Regions from separate parts of the Aquipseudomonas alcaligenes genome, predicted to be linked through region 2. Evidence: riboswitches for the same ligand, from Rfam matches in the RefSeq annotation. Region 2 holds a riboswitch; each other region holds the start of a gene.

Region 1 (4,611 bases), 780 kb from region 2:
CTGGCTGCGTTCCTTGAGGTAGAGCTTGAGCGCCAGGCTCAGCGCGCCGCTGGCCTGACGATGCAGCTCGGCGAGGCGCTCGACGGCCTCCTCGGCGGTACGGGCGACGACGAAATCGGTAGCACTCACGGGGCAGCTTCCTGGCTGTGGCGATGGCCCTATCTTGCGCCTCGGCGCCCGCCGCCGGCAAACCCGGCGCGGGCCATCTAGGCTTGTCCTAACGCCGCCAAGGAGAGCCGCCGTGTGCCGTCTGCCGATCCTCTGCCTGCTGCTTGCCGCCCCGGCCCTGGCCGCCGAGCTGGATGGTCGCTACCAGGGCACGCTGGACGAGCGGCCGACCGAGCTGATCCTGCGCAGCCAGGAGCAGCGGGTGGAGGGCGAATACCGCGAGGGCAGCCGCAGCTTCCGCCTCAGCGGCAGCTTCGATGGCCAGGCGCTGCAGGCGCAGATCAGCGATGCGGATTCAGGCCAGGTGCTGGCCAACATGAACGCCAACTACGCCAACGACATGCTCGCCGCCAGCCTGGCCGCGCGCGACCCCGCCAGCGGCGCGACGCTGGTGCGCGAAGGCCTGTTCCAGCGGGTCGCCCCGCCGCCACCGCCGGCCGACCCCGACCACGACCCGAGCCTGGTCGGCACCTGGGTCTACGAGCAGGACGGCGATGCGGCGCTGGGCGGGCCGGGCAGCGTGACCACCCTGCGCATCCGCGCCGACGGCAGCATCGACCAGTGGCGCCGCAGCGTCAGCGGCGGCAGCGAGTGGAGCTACGACCGCCCCGGCGAGCTGCAGTACAGCGGGCGCTGGCGCAGCGAGCAGGGCCTGCTGCTGGTGCAGCTGAAGGGCGCGCGCGAGTACCAGCCGGCGGCGCGCTACCGCTTCCGCGCGCCCTTCCTGGTGACCGAGAGCAACACCGGCGAGATGCTCTGGCAGCGGCGCTGAACGACCTCAGGCCGGCTGGTGCAGGCGCACGTTGAACAGCGGTCCCTGGCTGTAGCGGGCCAGGGTCTTGGCGGCGGCCAGCACACCCAGGTCGATCAGCGGCTCGAGCAGGATCACGCTCATGTAGGCCAGGCCGAAGCTGCCGACGGACAGCAGATTCTCGGCGGAGAAGCCGTTGCCGTAGAAGGCCCAGAAGGCCACCCAGGCGACGATGCCGCCCTGGTAGGCGGTGGACAGCGCCAGGGCCTGCCTGTAGCTGGTGTCCACATAGGCGGTGCGCGCCGGGATGATGCGCCGGGCCAGCAGGTGGATACCCCACAGCGGCAACAGCAGGGTGGTGACGTTCATGCCGTACTGCGGCAGGTCGAACGGGGCGAACAGCAGGCCCTGCAGCAGCAGGCCGGCGGCCAGGCCGATGGCCGCGGCGCCGGCGCCGAACAGCAGCAGCAGGGTCGAGCCGAGGATCAGGTGGACTTCCGAGACGCCCACCGGATGGTGCGGCAGGACCTCGAAGAAGCAGAACACCAGGGCCGTGGTGAGCAGGCTGCGCAGGGCCAGGGCAGCTGCCCCGCCATTGTCGCGCAGGCTGTCGCGGGCGAGCTTGGCCGTGAGCGCGAAGGCGCCTGCGGCGGTGGCATAACTGAGGAAGAGCTTGGCGCCGGCAACGACGTCGGGTTCGATGTGCATGAGGGTTCCTTGGTCGCGCCCACCGCGCGACGGTTCGGATGGAGGAATGGGCGCGAACGCCCGCAGGCGATGGCAGGTCTCCTGGCTCGCGGCTTGGCACTTCGCCCGCCTTCCCAGCCGTTCGGGCCAGTGGCGTGTGGGCGTCGTTCGCCGCTTACAGTTGCGGGGGCAGCCAGGGCATTGGCGACACGCGCCGCACCCTGTTCCCTTTTCATCCGCCCGAGGGGCGGAACCATCGGCGGCCACCTTAGCGCCATGCGCCGGCAAAAGACAGCCCGTCCGCCACGCATTGACCCCGGCCAGGCCCCGTCCTAGACTGCGCGCCCTACAGATCACGCCGTCCACCGCCGCCATGTCGTCGCTCGCCCACCTGCCCTGCTCCGCCCAGCCCGACCCGCGGCTGCTGGCGCGCACCTGGCCGCGTGACGCCCTGCAACGCCGCCGGCGCAGCGTACTGTTCGCCTTCACCTTCTCTCCCCCCGCCGCCTGAACGCGCCTCTGCCCCGCGCAGAGTCCCGACCCCGTCTCGCCCGCGCACTCGCGGGCAGCCGTCTTTCATGCTTGCAAGACCCGCCAGGTGCTGGCGGGTGGGAGTATTCGATGCGTTCTTCCTGGCTTCTCGCCGTTCTGATCTTCGCCGTGTCCGTGGTCGGCCTGAGCATGGGCACCAGTCTGCCGCTGGTGGCCCTGCGCCTGCACGCGAGCGGCTCCGGCAGCCTGCTGATCGGCCTTTTCTCGGCGCTGCCGGCGGCCGGCATGATCCTCGCCGCCCTGCTGGTCGGCCGCCTGAGCCGACGCTACAGCGGGCGCCGGCTGTACCTGGCCTGTTTCGCCCTGTGCCTGCTGGGCACTGCCGCGCTGCTGCCGACCGAACCGCCGCTGGCGCTGCTGGCCGGCGCGCGCCTGCTGCTGGGCATCGGCATGGGCGTGCTGGTGATCCTCGGCGAATCCTGGGTCAACGAGCTGTGCGACGAACGCCGGCGCGGCCAGGTCGTCGCGCTCTACGCCGCCTGCTTCACCGGCTGCCAGCTGGGCGGCCCGGCGATGATCGGCCTGTTCGGTGCGCAGAGCGCCTGGCCGGCGCTGCTGGTGGTGCTGGCCAACCTGCTGGCCTTGGCGCTGGTCTGGCACAGCCTGCCGGCCGCCTGGTCGGAGCCGACCGAGGCGGGGCCGCGGCGCTTCTCCCTGCTCGGCTTCGTCCGCGTGGCCCCGGCGCTGTGCCTGGGCGTGCTGTTCTTCGCCTTCTTCGATGCGGTGGTGCTGTCGCTGTTCCCGGTGTACGCCAGCGGCCATGGCTGGGCGGTGGGCGTGGCGGCGCTGATGGCCAGCGTGATCCTGGCCGGCGACATGCTGTTCCAGGTGCCGCTGGGCTGGCTGTCCGACCGCCTCGACCGGCGCGCCCTGCACCTGGGCTGCGGGGTGCTGACGCTAGCCCTGGGCCTGGCCCTGCCCTGGCTGATCGGCCAGCACTTTCGCGGCCCCGACCTGGTCACCGCCAATGCCTGCGTCGGCCTGCTCTGGGGTGTCGGCAGCCTGCTCGGCCCGCTGCTCAGCGGTGCGCTGATGGACGTCGGCCCGCAGGGCCTGCCGCTGGCCCTGTGCCTGGCCGCCAGCCTGTTCGTGGTGGCGGCCCTGGGCGCCCTGCCGCTGGCGCGGCGAGCGCTGCCCCGGCTCAGGTGAGGTGCGGGGTGCTGCGCGCCAGCAGCGCCTCGGCGTCGATGCCGCGCGGCAGGGTGCCGTAGACCCGGCCACCCTCGCCCAGGCGGCTGGCGATAAAGGCGTCGCTCACCGTGGCGTTGCCGGCCTCCAGCAGCAGCTTGGCCTGCAGGGCCACGGCCACGTCCTCGGTGAGCTGGCGGGCGCGGTACTGGATGTCGGCGGTGTCGCGGAAGTCGGCCTGCAGCTTGCCGATGTGCGCCTTCAGGCGCGCGTCGCCGTGGCCGTCGCCCAGCTCGGCGAACAGCGCGTCGAGTACCCCCGCTTCCTTGGACAGGGCACGAAGCACGTCCAGGCACTGCACGTTGCCCGAGCCTTCCCAGATCGAGTTGACCGGCGCCTCGCGGTACAGCCTCGGGAGGATGGTTTCCTCGACATAGCCGGCGCCGCCCATGCACTCCTGGGCCTCGTTGATCATCGCGGGCGCGCGTTTGCAGATCCAGTACTTGCCGATGGCGGTGACCAGGCGGGCGAACTTGTCTTCCTGATCAATGTGCGGGTTGTCCAGCGCCTTGCCCATGCGCATGGTCAGGGCCAGGGCGGCCTCGCTCTCCAAGGCCAGGTCGGCCAGCACGTTCTGCATCAGCGGCTGCTCGGCCAGCACGCGGCCGCCGACCTTGCGGTGCGCGCAGTGGTGCGCGGCCTGGGTCAGGGCCTGACGCATCAGGCTGCTGGAGCCGATCATGCAGTCGAAGCGGGTCAGCGCAACCATCTCGATGATGGTCGGCACGCCGCGGCCTTCCTCGCCGACCATCCAGGCCAGGGCACCACGGAACTCCACCTCGCTGGAGGCGTTGGCCCAGTTGCCCAGCTTGTTCTTCAGGCGCTGGATGTAGAACTGGTTACGCGTGCCGTCCGGGCGATGGCGCGGCAGCAGGAAGCAGCTCAGGCCCTTGTCGGTGTAGGCCAGGGTGAGGAAGGCGTCGCACATCGGCGCCGAGCAGAACCACTTGTGGCCGACCAGCTCGTAGGCCTGGCCCGGGCCGGGGATGCCGACCGCATGGGCCCTGGTGGTGTTGGCACGCACGTCGGTGCCGCCCTGCTTCTCGGTCATGGCCATGCCGATGGTGACCCCGGCCTTCTGCTCGATACCGACGTTGCGCGGGTCGTACTGGGTGGCGAGGATCTTCGGCAGCCAGATCTCGGCCAGGTTCGGCTGCAGCTTGAGCGCCGGCACGGCAGCGTAGGTCATGGTCAGCGGGCAGGCGTTGCCGGCCTCCGGCTGGTTGTGCAGGTAGTTCAGCGCGGCGCGGGCCACTTGGGCGCCT
Region 2 (4,611 bases):
TGCTCAAGCGCTTCGCACCCCTCGTGCCCATTGCACTCACAGCCCTGCTGGCGGCCTGCGCCAACCAGGCGCCGCAGTCCCAGATGGATCTGGCCCAACAGGAGCCACAGCCGCCGGTCGAGTACATGACCGACGAGCAGATGGCCGACTTCACGGACGATCAGCCCTACGAACTGCCCTCGCTGGCGGACAGCATCCTCAGCCAGGGGCTGTCGCTGGTCGGCACCAAGTACCGTTTCGGTGGCACGTCGATCAAGACCGGCTTCGACTGCAGCGGCTTCATCGGCTACCTGTTCAGGGAAGAGGCCGGTCTGCAGCTGCCGCGCTCGACCCGCGAGATGATCAACCTCGACGCACCGCTGGTCTCGCGTGACGAGCTGGAACCGGGCGACCTGATCTTCTTCAACAACCGTGGTCGCGGCCGCGTCAGCCACGCCGGCATCTACCTGGGCGATGACCAGTTCATCCATTCCAGCAGCAGCCGCAGCGGCGGCGTGCGCATCGACAGCCTGGAAGACAGCTACTGGAAGCGCAGCTACATGGAAGCCAAGCGCGTGCTGGCCCTGGCTCCGGAGCAGTCGGGCGCCGCCCCCGCAGCGCTGCATCGCTGATCCGCCATGGGCGTGGGCCTTGCGCCTACGCCCATGAGCCGGCAGAGTAGGGCGCATCCCGGCCAGGACGCCCGCCCATGCATTTCACGGCTCGCCTTTCCCTGCTAGCCCTCGCCGCGCTGCTCACCGCCTGCGCCGGCAACCCTCCCGCCGAAGAACCCAGCAACCCCTTCCCGATCGTGGATGGCAGTGCCGACGACGTGCTGATCAGCGCCATCGGCCTGGTCGGCACGCCGTATCGCTACGGCGGCAATACCCCGGAGAGCGGCTTCGACTGCAGTGGCCTGATCGGCTACGTCTACCGCAACTCGGCCGGCATCGCCCTGCCGCGCTCGACCCGCGAAATGATCCATGTGCGCGCGCCCAGCGTCGGGCGTGACCAGCTGCAGAGCGGCGACCTGGTGTTCTTCGCCACCAATGGCGGTGGCCAGGTCAGCCATGCCGGCATCTACGTCGGCGAGGGGCGCTTCGTGCATGCGCCGTCCAGCGGCGGCACCGTGCGCCTGGACTACCTGAGCCAGACCTACTGGCAGAAGAGCTACCTGGGCGCCAAGCGGGTGCTGGCCGCCCGTCAGCTGGCGCGCCAGCCATGACCAATCGCACGCTGAATCTCGACGACGCCCTCTACCAGTACCTGCTGGATGTTTCCCTGCGCGAGTCGCCGCTGCTCAAGCGCCTGCGCGAGGAAACCGCGCAGCTGCCCATGGCGCGCTGGCAGATCGCCCCCGAGCAGGGCCAGTTCATGGCCCTGCTGGTGCAGCTGACCGGCGCCCGCCGGATCCTCGAGATCGGCACCTTCACCGGCTACAGCGCGCTGTGCATGGCCCAGGCCCTGCCGGCGGACGGTCGCCTGATCTGCTGCGACCTGCCCGGCGAGTACAACGCCATCGCCGAGCGCTACTGGTACGAGGCGGGTGTGGCCGAGCGCATCGAGCTGCGCTTGGCGCCGGCGCTAGAGACCCTCAATGCGCTGGAGCGCGGCGGCCAGGCCGAGAGCTTCGACCTGATCTTCATCGATGCCGACAAGGCCAACTATCCGGTGTACCTGGAGCATGCCCTGGTGCTGGTGCGCCAGGGCGGGCTGATCCTGTTCGACAACGTGCTGTGGAGCGGCCGGGTGCTGGAGCCGAACCCGGAAAGCCAGGACACCCGCGCCATCCAGGCGCTCAACCGCGGCCTGCGCCGCGACACGCGCATCGACCTCAGCCTGCTGCCGCTGGGCGATGGCCTGACCCTCTGTCGCAAGCGCTGAGGCCATGGCCGAGCCGATCCGCCTGCCGCCGCAGCCGGAGGCCTGCGAGCTGTGTGCCCGCCGGCTGCCGCTGACCCGCCATCACCTGATTCCCAAGGCCCTGCACGACAAGCCTTATGTGCAGAAGCGCTTCGCCAGGGCCGAGCGCATCACCGCCACCCTGTGGGTCTGCCGCGCCTGCCACAACCAGATCCACCGGCTGTTCGACGAGAAGGAGCTGGCGCTGACCTACAACAGCCGCGAGGCCCTGTTGGCCGACGAGCGCCTGCGCACCTTCGTCGCCTGGCTGGCGAGCAAGCCGGCCGGTTTCACCCCGCGCTTCTGAGCACGCGTTGACGCTCCCGCCCCCAGCCTCTACCCTGCGCGCCTGCAACAGGTGCCCCCGCCATGCGTGGCCGAGGGGTGAAACAGGGAAGCCGGTCCATTCAAGCCGGCGCTGCCCCCGCAACGGTAGGTGAGACAAGGGTCGCCTACGCCACTGTGCCTTGGCACGGGAAGGCGCGACCCGCAGGCCAATGGCCTGGCTCACGAGCCCGGAGACCGGCCTGTCGCGCTTCCACGGCATTGCGGCGGGCTTTGCGGGTGGGCAGGGCCTGCGGCCCTTCCTGCGTGCGTCCGTCTTCTGCCTTTCGACACCCAATGCCTGGCCCCTGGGCCGGACAGGAGAGCGGCATGGCCGAATCGGCAGAACGCGACGCCCGCCACCAGGCGCGCATGCAGCGCAAGAAAGCCCTGATCGACGCGAAGATCGCCCAGGCCCAGGACGAGTACGGCCTGCTGCTGGTGCATGCCGGCAACGGCAAGGGCAAGAGCAGCTCGGCCTTCGGCATGGTCGCCCGCGCCCTCGGCCACGGCATGAAGGTCGGCGTGGTGCAGTTCATCAAGGGCGCCGCCAGCACCGGCGAGGAGGCCTTCTTCCGCCGCTTTCCCGATGAGGTGCAGTGGTTCGTGATGGGCGAGGGCTTCACCTGGGAGACCCAGGACCGCCAGCGCGATATTGCCATGGCCGGCGAGGCCTGGCAGGTGGCGCAGCGCCTGCTGGCCGACGAAGGCATCGGCCTGGTGGTGCTGGACGAGCTGAACATCGCCCTCAAGTATGGCTACCTGCAGTTCGACCAGGTGCTCGCCGACATCGAGGCGCGGCCGCTGCTGCAGCACGTGGTGGTGACCGGGCGCGGCGCCCTGCCGGAGCTGGTCGAGGCGGCGGATACGGTGACCGAGATGGCGCTGGTCAAGCATGCCTTCAAGGCCGGAGTGAAGGCGCAGAAGGGGGTCGAGTTTTGACTCGCTACCCTCTCCCCAGCCCTCTCCCGCACGCGGGAGAGGGAGATATGAGCCTGAAGCTTTCGCGTACTACTCCCCTCTCCCATTTATGGGAGAGGGGCCGGGGGAGAGGGCAATGACCACTCGCAGTTGCTCGGCCCTGCTGATCGCCGCGCCTGCCTCCGGCCAGGGCAAGACCACCGTCACCGCCGCCCTGGCACGCCTGCACCGCCGCGCCGGGCGCCGCGTGCGGGTGTTCAAGTGCGGCCCGGACTTCCTTGATCCGATGATTCTCGCCCGTGCCAGCGGCGCGCCGGTGTACCAGCTGGACCTGTGGATGGTCGGCGAGGACGAGTGCCGGCGTCTGCTCGGGCAGGCGGCGCAGGAGGCCGACCTGATTCTTATCGAAGGGGTCATGGGTCTGTTCGACGGCCAGCCCTCGGCCGCTGCCCTGGCGCGCCGTTTCGGCATACCGGTGCTCGGGGTGATCGACGCCGGCGCCATGGCCCAGACCTTTGCCGCCCTGGCCTACGGCCTGGCGCATTTCCAGGCCGATCTGCCGTTCGCCGGGGTGCTGGCCAACCGCACCGGCAGCGAGCGCCACAACGGCATCCTGCAGGCCAGCCTGCCGCCCTCGATCCGCTGGTTCGGCGGTCTGCCGCGCTCGGCCGCACTGGAGCTGCCACGCCGCCACCTGGGGCTGATCCAGGCCGAGGAGCTGGCCGACCTCGATGCGCGCCTGGACGCCGCCGCCGATGCCCTGCTGGCCAGCGCCGGCGAGGTGCTGCCCGAGGCGGTGAACTTCGCCGCCGCGGACGACCCGTGCATCGAGCCGCTGTTGGCCGGTGTGCGCATCGGCGTGGCGCGCGACACCAGCTTCGCCTTCCTCTACCAGGCCAACCTCGACCTGTTGCGCGCGCTGGGCGCCGAGCTACGGTTCTTCTCGCCGCTTGCCGATGCGGCGCTGCCGGATGTCGATAGCCTCTACCTGCCCGGCGGCTACCCCGAGCTGCACCTGCAGGCGCTGGCCGATAACCGGCCAATGCTGCGGGCCATCCGCGCGCACCATGACGCCGGCAAGCCGATCCTCGCCGAGTGCGGCGGCATGCTCTATCTGCTCGAGGCCCTGACCGACAAACAGGGCGCCAGCGCCGAGCTGCTCGGCCTGCTGCCCGGCAGCGCGCGCCTGCAGCCGCGCCTGGCCGCGCTGGCCCTGCAGCAGGTGGAGCTGCCGGAAGGGGCCCTGCGCGGGCATACTTACCACCATTCCGTGCTGGACTGCGCCCTGGCGCCGCTGGCCCGGGGCGTTTGCCCGAATGGCAAGCCGGTGGCCGAGGCGGTGTACCGCCTGGGGCGCCTGACCGCCTCCTACATCCACTTCTACCTGCCGTCCAACCCACGGGCGGCGGCCGAGCTGTTGCTGCCATGACCGACCACGCCTTCAGCCCCGAGGAACGCGCCGCGGTGTACCGCGCCATTGCCGAG
Region 3 (4,611 bases), 2.0 Mb from region 2:
CGCAGGGCCTTCCTCGGTGCCGGCCTGCCGGCCTGGATCGCCGCCATTGCCCTGTTTAGCGGGCTCAATGCCGTTGCCCTGATCCTCCTGGCCCTGAGCAGCGTGGTGCTGTTCTGCCTGTACCGCATTCCCCGCCAGCTGGGTTGATGCGCGCGCTGCTGGCTGCCTGTCTGCTCGCCCTCAGCCCGGCGCTGACGGCGGCCGAACGGGTGGTCAGTCTGGCCCCTTCGATGTCGGAAATCATGCTGGAGCTGGGCGCCGAGTCGCGCCTGGTCGGCCTGCTCGATGGCGGGCCGCGTCCGCCGGCGCTGGCGGGTGTACCTTCGGTCGGGCGCTATGGCCAGGTCGAGCTGGAAACCCTGCTGGCGCTCAAGCCGGACCTGCTGCTGCTCTGGCCCGGCAGTGTGCCCGAGGCCCAGCAGGCGCAGCTGCGGGCCTTCGGCATCCCGCTGTATGTCGGCGAGCCCCATGATCTGCAGGCGCTGGCCGAGCAGTTCGCTGAGGTGGGTCGGCTGGTCGGTGCCGAGGCCCATGGGCGCGAGCTGCGCGACCGCTTCACCACGCGCCTGGCCGAGCTGCGCCGGCGCTACCGTCGCAAGCCGCCGCTGGCGGTGTTCTACCAGGTCTGGAACGAGCCGCTGTACACCCTGGGCGGGCGGCAGATCGTCAGTGACGCGCTGCGGGTGTGTGGCGCGCACAACGTGTTCGCCGATCTGCAGTTGCCGGCCCCCCAGGTCAATGTCGAGGCGGTGCTGGGGCGCGCGCCCGAGGTGATTCTGGGGGGCAGCGAGGCCGAACTGCAGCGCTGGCGAGCCTGGCCGCAGCTGCCCGCGGTGCGTCTTGGCCAGCTGTGGACGGTACCGGACAAGGGCCTGGAGCGCCCCAGCTTCCAGATGCTGGCGGCCACCGAACAGCTCTGCGAACTGTTGGCCAGGGCCCGTTGAGGTATTGAGAAAAAAGGCCCCTCGCGGGGCCTTGTTCGTTTACAGCCTGGGAGTCCAGACGAACCCGAGCAGGGCCGTGCGGCCTTCCTGGCGGTAGCCGTAGCGTTCGCCTTCGTGCTCGTACAGGGCGCGCTGGTAGTCCTTGTCCAGCAGGTTGTCGATCTTCGCCTCCAGCTTCAGCTCGCCGCTCGCCTGCCAGCTGCCGCGCAGGCCGAGCAGGCCGTAGCCGCCCAGTTCGTGCTGGTTGTCCGGGTCGTCGTAGCTGCTGCTCGCCAGCTGCCAGGTGGCACCGACGGCGAAGGCACCGAAGGCGCGATCCAGGTCCAGGCTGAGGGTGCGGCGGGCACGGCGATTGAGGGTGTGGCCGCTGTCGCGGTCGCGCGGATCGACGAAGGCGATGCCGAGCTGGCCCTGCCAGCCGAACAGCTCCTGCTGCAGGTTGGCCTCGAAGCCGTGGATGCGGGCTTCGGCGATGTTCTGCGGGATGAAGTTCTGGTCGCTGGCGATCGCGTCCTCGATATCGGTGCGATACAGCGAGGCCTCCAGGCGTGTGCGCTCGGCCAGTTGGCTGCGCCACTGCAGCTCATAGCTTTTCGAGTGCTCGGGCTTGAGGTCCGGGTTGCTGTAGTCCGGGTAGTAGAGATCGTTGAAGGTCGGCGCGCGGAAGCCCTCGCTGTACGACAGCACCAGGTCATTGCCGGCGTTCAGCGGCAGGGTCAGGGCGCCGCTCCAGGTATTCTCGCTGCCGAACTGCTCGTTCTTGTCGTGGCGTACGCCCAGCTCGGTGGAGAAGTGCTCGCTCTCATAGCGATGCTGGACAAACGCGGCCTGGTTCCAGCGCTGCTGCTCGGCGAAGGCGGTGTTGCTGTTGAGCTGATCCTCGTACCACTCGCCACCCAGCAGCAGGCCGTGGCTGTCGCTCAGGGCCAGGGTGTTGAGCCAGTTCACCGAGTCGCGATAGGTGTTGAACACGCCACGCTCGTCGCTGAGCTTGTCCAGGCTTTCCTCGCGGTTCTCGCTGTGGCCGACTTCCAGGCGGCTGCTCCACAGGTCGTTGACCTGCGCGTCCAGGTAGCTGGACACGCTGCTGAGGGTGAAGTCGCTGTAGGGCTCCTGGCCGACCGACTCGAAGGTGGTCATGTCGAAACGGCCGAAGGGGTTGTCGAACTCGGTACGGCCGCGCTGGTCGAGGACGTTGACGCCGGCTTCCAGCTGTTCGCTGAAGCTGTGGCTCAGGCTCAGGCTGAAGGCCTTGTTGCGGTAGGCGTCGTGGTCCTGGTCGGAGTCGTAGGAGATGCCGGTGCGATCGATGCCGTCGCTCTCGTCGAGGCTACCGGCCAGGCTGAAGCGGGTCTGCTGGTCGCCGCCGGAGAGTCCGGCGCTGCGTCGCCAGCTGTCGTTGCTGCCATAGCTCATGCGTACGAAGGGCTGCAGGCCCTCGCCAGCGCTGCGGCGGGTGAAGATCTGCACCACGCCGCCGATGGCGTCGGCACCGTACACCGCCGAGCGTGGGCCGCGCAGCACTTCGACGCGCTCGATCTGGTCGACATTGAGGAACTGCAGGTTGCTGTCGCCGGAGCTGGCCGAGGCGATGCGCATGCCGTCTACCAGCACCAGGCTCTGTGCCGACTTGGTGCCGCGGATATACAGGCTGGCCAGGCTGCCGGCACTATTGTCGGTCACCTGCACGCCGGGGGCGCGGCGCAGCAGGTCACTGACCGAGGCCGGCTGCAGGCGTTCGATGTCGGCGCGGGTGAATACGGTGCTCGCCGTGCTGCTGGCATCGCGTTGCTGCACGTCGCGGTTGGCGCTGATCAGCGTCTCGGGCAGCTTGAGCGCGGCGTCCTGGCCGGCGGCCAGCGCGAGACCAGCAGGCAGCAGAGCCAGGCTCAGCGCCGAGAGAGGCAGGGTGTGGGACAGTTTCATCGGGGTTCCTCAAAGACAAAGACTTCGAGGAGGGCAGAAAGCAGGCGCACGGCGGCGCCTGACGGTGCGGCCCTCCGCAACACCAGTCGAATCCGTCAGGCCGGTCTCCGGGCTCTCGATTCCGCTCCGCGCGCCTTCCCGGTTGACCCAGTGGCTGTTGCGCGGATCTGCAGCAGGGCTGCGATCGATTACCGTTGCGGGGGCAGCGCCGGGATTGCTCATGGAGCGCACCGGCTTCCCGATTATCGCCGGCATTGACCGGCGCACCTGATGGAAAAGAAAACGCCGCGCACCTTAGTGCACGGCGTGTTGAAGCTCAAGCAAGTTTAGCGTGCCTCAGCTTGAGCTTTGCTCAAGTTGCTGCAGGCGGCGACGGACGGCCGCCTCGATGCCGGCCAGGTCCAGGCCGCACTCGGCGAGCATCTGCGCCGGCTTGGCGTGCTCCACGTAGTAATCGGGCAGGCCCAGGTGCAGCAGCGGCTTGACCAGGTTCTCGGCGGCGAGGAACTCGCTGACCGCTGAGCCTGCGCCGCCCATCACGGCGTTTTCCTCGATGGTCACCAGCAGCGCGTGGCTGGCCGCCAGTTCGCGCAGCAGGGCCTCGTCCAGCGGTTTGACGAAGCGCATGTCGACCACCGTGGCATCCAGGCTTTCGCCCACGCGCAGGGCCTCGGCCAGCTGCACGCCGAAGACCAGCAGGGCCACGCCCTGGCCCTGGCGACGCAGCACCGCCTTGCCGATCTCGACACTGTCCAGTGCCGGGTCGATGGGCGCGTTGGGGCCGCTGCCACGCGGATAACGCACGGCTGCCGGGCCCTGGAAGTGGTAGCCGGTGGTCAGCAGCTGGCGCAGCTCGTTCTCGTCGCTGGGCGTGGCGATCAGCATGCCGGGGATGCAGCGCAGGTAGGAGATGTCGAAGCTGCCGGCATGGGTCGGGCCGTCTTCGCCGACCAGGCCGGCGCGGTCGATGGCGAACAGCACGTCGAGATTCTGCACCGCCACGTCATGGATCAGCTGGTCGTAGGCGCGCTGCAAGAAGGTGGAGTAGATCGCCACCACCGGCTTGGCGCCGTCGCAGGCCATGCCGGCGGCCAGGGTCACCGCATGCTGCTCGGCGATGGCCACGTCGAAGTAGCGTTCGGGGAAGCGCTCGCTGAAGGCCACCAGGTCCGAGCCTTCCTTCATCGCCGGGGTGATGCCGACCAGGCGCGGATCTTCGGCGGCCATATCGCACAGCCACTGGCCGAACACGCTGGAGTACTTGGGCCCGGAGGGTTGCTTGGGCGCGACCGGGGCGTTGATCGGCTCCAGCTTGGTGATGGCGTGGTAGCCGATCGGGTCGGCCTCGGCCGGGGCGAAGCCCTTGCCCTTCTTGGTCACCACGTGGAGGAACTGCGGGCCCTCCAGGTCGCGCATGTTGCGCAGGGTGGCCAGCAGGGTGGGCAGGTCGTGGCCGTCGATCGGGCCGACGTAGTTCCAGCCCAGTTCCTCGAACAGGGTGCCGGGCACCAGCATGCCCTTGGCGTGCTCCTCGACCTTGCGCGCGATCTCCCAGGCGCCGGGCAGGCGCGAAAGAATCTTCTTGCTGCCCTCGCGCATGCTCGAATAGGTGCGGCTGGAGATGATCTTGGCCAGGTAGTTGGACAGGCCGCCGACGTTCTTGGAGATCGACATGTCGTTGTCATTGAGTACGACCAGCATGTTGGCCTTGACGTCCGACGCATGGTTGAGCGCCTCGAAG

Evidence for each region. A riboswitch is a leader RNA that binds a small molecule or an ion and turns the genes downstream of it on or off. The one in region 2 is predicted to bind cobalamin.
Region 1: linked by a shared signal. The riboswitch ahead of AAG092_RS14750 (energy-coupling factor ABC transporter permease) and the one ahead of cobO (cob(I)yrinic acid a,c-diamide adenosyltransferase) in region 2 are both predicted to bind cobalamin.
Region 3: linked by a shared signal. The riboswitch ahead of AAG092_RS08210 (TonB-dependent receptor domain-containing protein) and the one ahead of cobO (cob(I)yrinic acid a,c-diamide adenosyltransferase) in region 2 are both predicted to bind cobalamin.

Annotation. Positions count from the first base shown of each region.
Region 1 covers NZ_CP154874.1:3,058,204-3,062,814, reverse strand. The annotation lists gene amn (AMP nucleosidase) at 1-129, opposite strand, end outside; gene AAG092_RS14755 (hypothetical protein) at 242-940, shown strand; gene AAG092_RS14750 (energy-coupling factor ABC transporter permease) at 947-1,627, opposite strand; cobalamin riboswitch at 1,681-1,879, opposite strand; gene AAG092_RS14745 (hypothetical protein) at 1,980-2,117, shown strand; gene AAG092_RS14740 (MFS transporter) at 2,228-3,307, shown strand; gene AAG092_RS14735 (acyl-CoA dehydrogenase family protein) at 3,300-4,611, opposite strand, start outside.
Region 2 covers NZ_CP154874.1:3,833,269-3,837,879, forward strand. The annotation lists gene AAG092_RS18610 (C40 family peptidase) at 1-611, shown strand, start outside; gene AAG092_RS18615 (C40 family peptidase) at 689-1,204, shown strand; gene AAG092_RS18620 (class I SAM-dependent methyltransferase) at 1,201-1,863, shown strand; gene AAG092_RS18625 (hypothetical protein) at 1,868-2,188, shown strand; cobalamin riboswitch at 2,221-2,427, shown strand; gene cobO (cob(I)yrinic acid a,c-diamide adenosyltransferase) at 2,536-3,147, shown strand; gene AAG092_RS18635 (cobyrinate a,c-diamide synthase) at 3,263-4,555, shown strand; gene bluB (5,6-dimethylbenzimidazole synthase) at 4,552-4,611, shown strand, end outside.
Region 3 covers NZ_CP154874.1:1,695,337-1,699,947, reverse strand. The annotation lists gene AAG092_RS08220 (MFS transporter) at 1-147, shown strand, start outside; gene AAG092_RS08215 (helical backbone metal receptor) at 147-944, shown strand; gene AAG092_RS08210 (TonB-dependent receptor domain-containing protein) at 984-2,870, opposite strand; cobalamin riboswitch at 2,951-3,156, opposite strand; gene dxs (1-deoxy-D-xylulose-5-phosphate synthase) at 3,207-4,611, opposite strand, start outside.